3 regions of the Streptomyces sp. NPDC048171 genome follow, and region 2 is predicted to be linked to each of the others. Evidence: riboswitches for the same ligand, from Rfam matches in the RefSeq annotation. Region 2 holds a riboswitch; each other region holds the start of a gene.
What was found. A riboswitch is a leader RNA that binds a small molecule or an ion and turns the genes downstream of it on or off. The one in region 2 is predicted to bind cyclic di-AMP.

Region 1: linked by a shared signal. The riboswitch ahead of ACGF3J_RS29520 (peptidoglycan DD-metalloendopeptidase family protein) and the one ahead of ACGF3J_RS05200 (C40 family peptidase) in region 2 are both predicted to bind cyclic di-AMP.
Region 3: linked by a shared signal. The riboswitch ahead of ACGF3J_RS37780 (M23 family metallopeptidase) and the one ahead of ACGF3J_RS05200 (C40 family peptidase) in region 2 are both predicted to bind cyclic di-AMP.

What each region holds. Positions count from the first base shown of each region.
Region 1 is NZ_JBIDAU010000011.1:121,106-124,492, reverse strand. Features, by position in the region: gene ACGF3J_RS29530 (DUF6126 family protein) at 1-105, shown strand, start outside; gene ACGF3J_RS29525 (tyrosine-protein phosphatase) at 134-931, opposite strand; cyclic di-AMP (ydaO/yuaA leader) riboswitch at 1,358-1,514, shown strand; gene ACGF3J_RS29520 (peptidoglycan DD-metalloendopeptidase family protein) at 1,519-2,454, shown strand; gene ACGF3J_RS29515 (SGNH/GDSL hydrolase family protein) at 2,660-3,387, shown strand, end outside.
Region 2 is NZ_JBIDAU010000002.1:170,386-173,772, reverse strand. Features, by position in the region: gene pcrA (DNA helicase PcrA) at 1-1,148, opposite strand, end outside; cyclic di-AMP (ydaO/yuaA leader) riboswitch at 1,380-1,554, shown strand; gene ACGF3J_RS05200 (C40 family peptidase) at 1,563-2,759, shown strand; gene ACGF3J_RS05195 (tellurite resistance/C4-dicarboxylate transporter family protein) at 2,787-3,387, shown strand, end outside.
Region 3 is NZ_JBIDAU010000023.1:21,214-24,600, reverse strand. Features, by position in the region: tRNA gene ACGF3J_RS37790 (tRNA-Met) at 1-61, shown strand, start outside; gene ACGF3J_RS37785 (PP2C family protein-serine/threonine phosphatase) at 211-1,446, shown strand; cyclic di-AMP (ydaO/yuaA leader) riboswitch at 1,671-1,826, shown strand; gene ACGF3J_RS37780 (M23 family metallopeptidase) at 1,838-2,875, shown strand; gene ACGF3J_RS37775 (aldo/keto reductase) at 3,011-3,387, shown strand, end outside.

The sequences.
Region 1 (3,387 bases), on a different contig from region 2:
AAGTTCCCGCGTGCCCTGTGGGTGCGGCTGCTCATCTACATCGCCCTGGGGCACGTCTTCGGCGGCTTCCTCTACCTGCTCTTCGAGGTGGGCGCCGGCCGATAGCGGTCGTGCGGACCGGTGCCGTGCCGGATCAGTCCAGCATCCGCTCGCGCAGCCGCTCCCGGGTCGCCGGGGTGAGGTGCAGGCCCTGCTCCAGGTAGGCGTCGACGCCGCCCCAGGTCTCCTCGACGGTGTCGAAGGCCGCCGCCAGGTACTCGGCGCGCGCGTCGAACAGGGGGCTCAGCAGCTCCATGACCTCGGGGGAGTAGGCCGAGGCGGCGGAGCTGCCGCGGCGCACCTTGTAGCGGCGGTGCGTGGCGTTCGACTTGAGGTAGTCGTCGAGGACTGCGTCGCGCTCGACGCCGAGCGCGAGCAGCGTGACCGCGATCGACAGGCCCGCGCGGTCCTTGCCCGCCGCGCAGTGCATCAGGGCGGGGACGCTGTCCTCGGCGAGCGCGTGCAGCACCCGGGAGTGCTCCGCCGTGCGCTCCGTGATGATCGTGCGGTAGGACGCGATCATCCGCTGGGCGCCCTTGCCGTCGGCCAGGATCGCGTGCAGCTGGTCGAGGTCGCCGTCGCGGACCATCTTCCAGAACTCGGCGCCGTCCGCCGGGTCGCTCAGCGGCAGGTTCACATTGCGCACGCCCGGCAGCTCGACGTCGGGGCCTTCCAGCTTCTGGTCGGCCGCGTTGCGGAAGTCGAAAATGGTGTGCAGGCCGAGGGTGGCCAGGAAGGCGGCGTCCTCCCCGGTGGCGTGCGCCAGGTGGCCGCTGCGGAACAGCACGCCGTGCCGCACCCGTCGCCCGTCCGCGGCCGGCAGTCCGCCGACGTCCCGGAAATTGCGCACACCGGTCAGCTCGGGTTCGGTCGACGGGACCTGCTGCGTCACGGGGACTCCTCCCACTCCGCCCCGCCGACGCTGCTCGGCGGCGGGCTCGCCTCGACGATACGGCATCCCCTGTCTGCGCCAATGAGTTGTCCACAGGGCATTAAGGACGGCATCGCGCCTTCTGTCCGAATTGATGCCTTAATTCCAACTGACGCTGAATTGCGAAAGGGTGGAGAAGTGGCGCGTGAGCAGCGTCATATCCGTAACCGTGCGTCGTCCGTCATGTTCACGTAATCAAGCCGGTTTTCAAGGATGTTCGCGCGAAATGCCATTCCCCGAATCGACGGAGTGTGACCGGATATTCCCGTAAAGGATCAATCGGAACGCCTTCTGGTGGAACCCTTCGCTTGTCCGGGTGCGTCTTGGTCCCTTACGTTCACCACCGATCCGGACGGACGCCTAATCCTGCCGCCGACCGGAGCCCACTCTCATCCACCACCCGTACCGGCAGGAGCGGGGGACCCACAGGTACGAATGCCTGTTCCGGTTCCCGGAACGGCTTGGGGTGAAGCCGCGTTTCGGCGCGGCCGGGCATCTCCAGCCCGAACCCGACAGCTCACCTCGCAGGCGCCGGAGAGGAATTCGCCATGCCCGCGAAGGGTAAGCACCGCCGTACCAGGGCCATGCGCCTGACCCGCACCATCGCCGTCGCCGGAACCGGTGGCGCCGCGCTCGCGCTCCCGCTGATCGGGGCCGCCGGCGCCAACGCCGCCCCCGCGCACTCCGTTTCCGAGCAGTCCGTCCAGTCCATTGCGGCGACGGCGAAGAAGGCCGCCGCGAGTGGCGCCGAGAAGAACTCGGACGCGCGGACCTACACCGTCAAGAGCGGCGACTACCTCTCCCGGATCGCCGACGAGCAGAACGTCGACGGCGGCTGGAAGAAGCTGTACGAGGACAACCGCCAGGCCATCGGTTCGGACCCGTCACTGATCCACCCCGGCCTGAAGCTCTCGGTCGGCGCCAAGGCCGCCCAGTCGGAGAAGCCCGCCGCCGAGAAGCCGGCCGCCGAGAAGCCCGCCGCGGAGAAGCCGGCCGAGGCGGAGAAGCCCGCCGCCAAGCCCGCCGAGAAGTCCACGGACGCCGAGAAGGCCTCCACCTCGGACGCCGGCACCAGCAGCGGCTACACCTCTCCCGTCGCGGGCGGCACCGTCGGTACCCCGTACCACCAGTCCGGCAGCATGTGGTCCAGCGGCTACCACACCGGCACGGACTTCGTCGTCCCGACCGGCACCCCGCTCAAGGCCGTCGGCGCGGGCACCGTCGTCTCCGCCGGCCCCGGCGGTGCGTACGGCAACCAGGTCGTCATCCAGCTCGCCGACGGCCACTACGCCCAGTACGCCCACCTCTCCTCCCTCTCCGTCTCCGCCGGCCAGTCGGTGACGGCGGGTCAGCAGGTCGGCCTCTCGGGTGCCACCGGCAACGTGACCGGTCCGCACCTGCACTTCGAGATCCGCACCACGCCGGACTACGGGTCGGACATCGACCCGGTCGCGTTCCTGCGCTCGCACGGCGTCTCTCTCTGACGCACGGCCAGGGCGCAGCCCCCACGCCACCGAAGGCCGGACCCCGATCCCCGGGTCCGGCCTTCGGTGTATTCCGCAATTGACCAAGCCTTTAGGCGTGGCCTTTCTCACCGACCGTCAACCCCTGCCTACGGTCGCGTAGGTCACATTCCAAGGTGAATCATGGCCCGATGTGGCAGACGATTCGAAGAATGACAGCAGAGCAGTGATCGGGTCGTACGTGGCGCTGGGGGACAGCTTCACCGAGGGCGTCGGCGACCGCGGCCCCGACGGGGCGTTCGTCGGCTGGGCCGACCGATTCGCCGTACTGCTCGCAGACCGGCGCCCCGAGGGCGACTTCACCTACGCGAACCTCGCCGTGCGCGGCAGACTGCTCGACCAGATCGCGGCAGAACAGGTCCCCCGAGTCGCCGCACTCGCACCGGACCTCGTCTCGCTCGCGGCCGGCGGCAACGACATCCTCCGGCCCGGCACCGACCCCGACGAGGTGGCCGAGCGGTTCGAGCGGGCGGTGGCCGCGCTGGCCGAAGCGGCCGGCACCGTCCTCGTGACGACCGGGTTCGACACCCGCGGCGTGCCCGTGCTCAAGCATCTGCGCGGCAAGATCGCCACATACAACGGACACGTCCGCGCCATCGCCGACCGGTACGGCTGCCCGGTGCTCGACCTGTGGTCGCTGCGCAGCGTCCAGGACCGCAGGGCGTGGGACGCCGACCGCCTGCACCTGTCGCCGGAGGGCCACACGCGGGTGGCGCTGCGCGCCGGACAGGCGCTCGGCCTGCCCGTGCCGGCCGACCCGGACCAGCCCTGGCCGCCGCTGCCCTATCGCGCCGCGCTGGACGTACGCCGGGACGACGTGCACTGGGCCCGCGAGTACCTGGTGCCGTGGATCGGACGCCGGCTGCGCGGCCAGTCCTCGGGCGACCACGTGAC
Region 2 (3,387 bases):
GCGTTGGCGGCGGTGAGGATGGTCTGGGTCGAGCGGTAGTTCTGCTCCAGGAGGATCGTCGTCGCGTTCGGGTAGTCCTCCTCGAACTGGAGGATGTTGCGGATGGTGGCGCCGCGGAAGGCGTAGATCGACTGGTCGGCGTCGCCCACCACACACAGCTCGGCGGGCGGGACCTCGGCCTCCGGCGGTACGTCGACGGGGTGCTCCGAGGCCCCGCCGACCAGCTCGCGCACCAGGGCGTACTGGGCGTGGTTGGTGTCCTGGTACTCGTCGACCATGACGTGCCGGAAGCGGCGGCGGTAGTGCTCGGCGACGTCCGGGAAGGCGCGGAGCAGGTTGACCGTCGTCATGATCAGGTCGTCGAAGTCGAGGGCGTTGGCCTCACGCAGCCGCGACTGGTACATCGCGTACGCCTGGGCGAGCGTCTTCTCGAAGCCTCCCCCAGACTCCGTCTGGGAGGTGCCCCCAGCCGCCTGGGCGGCGAAGTCCTCCTCGTCGATCAGCTCGTTCTTCAGGTTGCTGATCTTGGCGCTGAAGGACTTGGGCGGGAAGCGCTTGGGGTCCAGGTCGAGGTCGCGGCAGACCAGCGCCATGAGCCGCTTGGAGTCGGCGGCGTCGTAGATCGAGAAGGACGACGTGAAACCGAGCCGCTTCGACTCGCGGCGCAGGATGCGGACGCAGGCGCTGTGGAAGGTCATCACCCACATCGCGTTGGCGCGCGGGCCGACGAGCTGCTCGACGCGCTCCTTCATCTCGCCGGCGGCCTTGTTGGTGAAGGTGATCGCGAGGATCTGGCCCGGGTGGACGCCGCGCTCGGCCAGCAGGTGGGCGATGCGGTGGGTGAGCACGCGGGTCTTGCCGGAGCCGGCGCCGGCCACGATGAGCAGGGGGGAGCCGGAGTGCACCACGGCGGCGCGCTGATTGTCGTTCAGCCCGTCCAGGAGGGCGGCCGGGTCCAGGGCGGGGCGCGGGGCGCCGTCCCGGTAGTACCGGTCCCGCTCCGGGGGCGCGTCGAACTTCCCGCCGAACAGGTCGTGCGGGACCGGCTCCGGTCCGTGACCGTCCTCGGGCGGCGGCGGGGGTTCCTCCTCGTGACCCCGGGGGGTCTGGAGGCTCGCCAGGAAGCTGTCGTCAAAGAGGCTGCTCATCGCTCTCCGAGTCTAGGGCGCCCCACCGACAACCCGATGCCACCCCGGAGAATGTCCGGGACACCTCACACCGGTACGCCCTGCGACCTGCCGGAACACGGAGAGTGACACCCGTCGCCAAGGTCACGAAAATGTATCGGGCATATCACCCACCAACCTTCACAGCGGCCACACGAGTTGGCTACCGTGCGAGCAGGCCGAACGACCCCCTCCGGCGAACCTCGCCGGGCCGCGCGGCCTCCGCCGAGTCCGGCGTGCCCGCCACGGCGCCCGGAGCCGGGGACCCAACCGAGAACTTGGGGTGAATCGGCCGTACCGCCCTCCATGAGGACGGTCCGCCGTAGGGCAACCCTTCCGTGCCGCCCGAACCCGACAGCTAACCCGGTAGGCGGAGCACTTGGAAGGAGCGCCTCCTTGGCGTCGCACCGCAAGTCGCGCCCCACCGGATCACGCGTCGCGGGCATACGGACCCCGGCCCTCGCCACAGCGGCCCTCACCTCCGTCGCCCTGCTGTCCCAGACAGCGAACGCCACGCCGTCGGACGACGACAGGCCGAGCCTCGAAGAGGTCGAGAAGAAGGTCGACGACCTCTACCGCCAGGCGGGGTCGGCCACCGAGAAGTACAACGCGGCCAAGGAGAAGACCGCCAAGCAGCGCAAGAAGGTCGACACCCTCCTCGACGACGTCGCCCAGCGCACCCAGAAGCTCAACGACGCGCGCGAGGAACTGGGTTCCTTCGCGTCCGCGCAGTACCGCACGGGCACGGCGGTCCCGGAGACGGCGACCTTCCTGCTCGCGGACTCGCCGCAGGAGTACTTCGACCAGAACCAGCTGATGGGCCGGCTCACCGGCCGTCAGAAGACCGCGGTCGACGACTACGTCACGCAGCAGTCCGAGACGATGAAGAAGCGCCGGGAGGCCGCCGAGAGCCTGGAGACGCTCACCGGCTCCCAGCAGGACCTGAAGACGGCCAAGTCGACCGTCCAGAAGAAGCTCGCCACCGCGCGTGAACTGCTCTCGAAGCTGACCGCCGAGGAGAAGGCCCGGCTCGCGGCGATCGAGAAGAAGAAGCAGGAGGAGGCCGCCCGCAAGGCCGCGGAGCTGGCCGAGCAGCAGGCCCGGCAGCAGGCCGAGGAGCGCGAGCGGCGGGAGGAGGCCGCACAGCAGGAGAGCGGCGGAGGAAGTTCCTCCGGTTCCTCGGAGTCCGGCGGCAACAGCTCGTCGGGCTCCTCGACGCCGGACTCGTCGTACGGCACCAAGGCCGAGAAGGCGCTCGGCTTCGCCCGCGCCCAGATCGGCAAGCCGTACGTCTGGGGCGCCACCGGCCCCGGCTCCTACGACTGCTCCGGCCTCACCCAGGCCGCCTGGAAGGCCGCGGGGGTGACGCTGCCGCGCGTCACGTACGACCAGGTCAACGCCGGAACGACCGTCCCCGTCTCCCAGGCGCAACCCGGTGACCTCGTCTTCTTCTACGACGACCTCAGCCATGTCGGCCTCTACATCGGCAACGGCATGATGATCCACGCCCCGAAGCCGGGCGCGTACGTCCGCGAGGAGTCGATCTACTACGACGGCGAGTCGTCGATCCACAGCGTGGTGCGCCCGGCCTGACCGGCCCGGCTCTCTAGCATCGGGGACATGTCGTCAGGCACGTCGTCAGGCACTCTCCCCTCCCCCCTGCGCGCCTGGTGGGCGCAGCGTCCACCGGCGGCCGGGGCCGCGGTCATGGCGACCGGCATCCTGTCGGTCGCCATGCACCTGACGGGATACGAGGTCCTGTCCCGCATCGCCCTGTTCCTGGCCTGCGCCGCCTGGCTGGCCCTGGCGGCGAACTTCGTCTACCTGCTGCTGGTCGAGCGCCCGCAGTGGCTGACGCGGGCGGGGACACCGGGCGCGCTCACCGCGGTCGCCGCGACCACCGTGCTCGGCACCCGGTTCTCGCTGCTCGGCTGGACGGCCCTGGCCGCCGCGCTGCTGGCGCTGGCGGCACTGCTGTGGCCGGTGCTGCTCCTCCTGGTCGTGCGGCACTGGGGGCGCAGGATGCCGGGGGCGGTCTTCCTGGGGTGCGTGGCCACGGAGGGCCTGGCCGTGCTCGGCGCCACGCTGTCCGCGGTCACCTCGACGCCCTGGCTGGCGCACGCGGCGCTGGTGCCGTTCTGGCTGGGGATCGTGCTCTACCTGATCGCCCTGTTCCGCTTCGATCTGCGGCAGGTGGCCCTGGGCTCCGGTGACCACTGGG
Region 3 (3,387 bases), on a different contig from region 2:
AGCTCGGTAGCTCGCTGGGCTCATAACCCAGAGGTCGCAGGTTCAAATCCTGTCCCCGCTACTGAAGGCCGAGGGCCGGAATCCGAAAGGGTTCCGGCCCTCGGTGCGTTCACCCGCTCGGCCCTCACCGCTCGCCGCCCACCCCCGTCGCGGGAACCCTGGAGTACGGCACGGCAAGCGGCGCGGACAGGGGGCGGCGGGAGACCAGTGGTGCGGGCAGGCGATGTGGAGGACGAGGGAGCGTACGCCCGAGCCGGCGGCCGGCTCCCCGGCGATCCCGTGCCCGACCCGGGTCTCGGCGACGAGCCGGTGCCCGTGCCGCCCGCGGGGCAGCCGCGGCCGTGGCGCACGTCCTACGGGCGGGCCCTCGCGCGCTCGCTCCCCGTACTGCTGATCGTCGTCGCCGTCCTGTACGACATCCTCACCCCGCGCTACTTCACCGCCGGTCCCCTCTACACCGCCGCGCCGCTGGTCGCCGCACCGATCTACTCCCGCCGGGGCACCGCGCTCACCGGGGTCGCCGTGGTCGCCTCGGTGGTCGGGCTGCAGATCGGCAAGGGCGTCATCCACTACGTCGACTCCCTCACCGAGCTGATCACCATCGCGACGGTCGCCGCGCTCGCCGTCTTCGTCAACGCCTTCGTCCGCCGTACCGACGAGCGCCTCGCCATCGCCCGGGAGATCGCCGAGGCCGCCCAGCGCGCCGTACTGCCCGAGCCGGCCGAGCGGATGGCCGGCTTCGAGATCGCCGCCTGCTACGAGGCCGCGCAGGCCGGCGCCTTCATCGGCGGTGACCTGTACGCCGTGCAGGACAGTGCGCGGGGCGTCCGGCTCATCGTGGGGGACGTGCGGGGCAAGGGCATGGGAGCGGTGGCCGCCGTCGCCGTGGTGATCGGCGCCTTCCGGGAGGCCGCGGAACAGGAGGCGACGCTGGAGGCGGTGGCGCAGCGCCTGGAGCGGGCGCTGGCCCGTGAGGGCACCCGGCGCGACGGGCTGGACGCCTTCGAGGGCTTCACCACCGCCGTCCTCGCCGAACTCCCGCACGGCACCGGGACCGTACGCATCGTCAACCGCGGGCATCCGCCGCCCCTGCTGCTCCACGGAGACGGCACCCTCGGGCCGCTGCCCGCCCGGGAGGCGGCGCTGCCGCTGGGCATGGGCGAGCTGGGTGTGTGGCCCGACCGGGCGGAGGAGACCCCCTTCCCCGGTGGGGCCACGCTGCTGCTGTACACCGACGGGCTGTCGGAAGCCAGGGACGAGCGGGGGGAGTTCTACGATCCGTGCGCGCGGCTGTCCGGTCGCGTCTTCCGCCACCCGGCGAAGCTGCTCGACACCCTCGCCCGCGACGTGCGCCGCCACTCCGGGGGCGGGATGGCGGACGACATGGCGCTGCTCGCCGTACGGCGGCCACGGCGCGGCGATCATGATCATTGTCACGAGCCGTGACGGGTCGGCGTCCCTCCGCATAACGACTGACGCACCGTCAGAAAGAAGTGGCGTGAAGGGGAATACTTGGCGGCGGTCAACTCGCCCGGTTTTCACCGATCCTGAGGTGTACGTCCCGCCTGTTTTCGTTAATGATCAAGAGGAACAGCTTGGAATCCGGGCCCCGGGTCTATTAACGTTCGATAACGCAGCGCGGTCGTCCCAGCCGTCACAGAAGGCGGCTCCGTGCGCACGCGCCGAATCCCGCAAGGGAACCGGGGAACCACCACATTGGGGTGAATCGGGCGTTTGACGCCGTGGCAACACGGCTGCATGCGCGCGTAGGAGACCTTCCTGCTCCGAACCCGTCAGCTAACCCGGTAGGCGAAAGGAAGGAAAGGAGTACGCCCACGTGGCGTCCAACCGGCCTGCCCCCGAGGCCCCGTTCGTGCCCAGTCGGCACGACACCGACACCTTCGGCTACGAGAACTACCGCACCGAAGAGGGCCCCTGGGAGGAGTGGAATCCCACCGAGGACTCCATTCGCCCCGTACGCGGCCGGCACCGCGTCGCCAAGCAGCGTGGCGGACTCGCCCGCAGCTCCACCGTCCTCGGCGTCGGTGTCATAGCCGCCGTCGGCGCGGGCGGTATGGCCAGCGCGCAGACCGGCAAGCCGCCGGTGTCGATCTCCATGCCGGACCTGCCCAACGTCGGCTCGCTCATCTCCGACGAGGAGCCGCAGCCGGAGGGTTCCAGCACCCCGCTCAGCGGCATCGGCGTGACCACCGCCGCCGACACCGCGGAGGGCACCGACACGGCCGGCGCGGGCGAGTCCCTGCGGGCCCGGATCATGGCGCAGGCCGAGCAGCAGCAGGCCCAGGTCGAGACGAAGGCCGCCGCCGAGGCCGCCGCGGCCGCGGAGAAGAAGGCCGCGGAAGCCGCCGCCAAGGCTGAGAAGGAGGCCGAGGCCAAGGCCGCCGCCGCCAAGAAGAAGGCGGAGGAGGAGGCCGCGAAGAAGGCCGAGGCCGAGCGCCTCGCCAAGCTGGCCAAGCAGTTCACGCTGCCGACCTCCTCGTACACGATCTCCTCGACCTTCGGTCAGGCCGGCGCCTACTGGTCCTCCGGCCACCACACCGGCCTCGACTTCGCCGCACCCACGGGCACGCTGCTCAAGGCCGTGCACAGCGGCACCATCACGTCGGCGGGCTGGGACGGGTCGTACGGCTACAAGACCGTGCTCACCCTGGATGACGGCACCGAGATCTGGTACGCCCACCAGTCCTCCATCAGCGTCAGCGTCGGTCAGGAGGTCACCACCGGTGACGTCATCGGCCGCGTCGGCGCCACCGGCAACGTCACCGGCGCCCACCTCCACATGGAGGTCCACCCCGGCGGCGGCTCCGGCATCGACCCGATGGCCTGGCTGCAGAGCAAGGGCCTCACCCCCTGAGCCACCGGCCCAACCACCTCCCCGCTGGTCCCCGGCGGTCCTGACGACAACCCCCCGACGTCAGGGCTGCCGGTTTGCGGGGTTTTTGCGTCTGTGCCGGAATGACCTGATCCGGTGCGTTCGTTGACGCCCTACATGACTTCTCTGCGCAAGCTCGGCTCCTCCGACCTGGAGGTCTTCCCCCTCGCCCTCGGCGGCAACGTCTTCGGCTGGACCGCCGACCAGGACCGCTCCTTCGCCGTCCTGGACGCCTACACGGCGGCCGGCGGCAACTTCGTCGACACCGCCGACTCCTACTCCGCCTGGGTCGACGGCAACAGCGGCGGCGAGTCCGAGACCGTCCTCGGCCGGTGGTTCGCGGCCCGCGGCAACCGTGACGACGTCGTCCTCGCCACCAAGGTCAGCCAGCACCCCGAGTACCCGGGCCTGTCCGCCGCGAACATCAAGGCGGCGGCCGACGCCTCGCTGCGCCGCCTGGGCACCGACCACATCGACCTCTACTACACGCACTT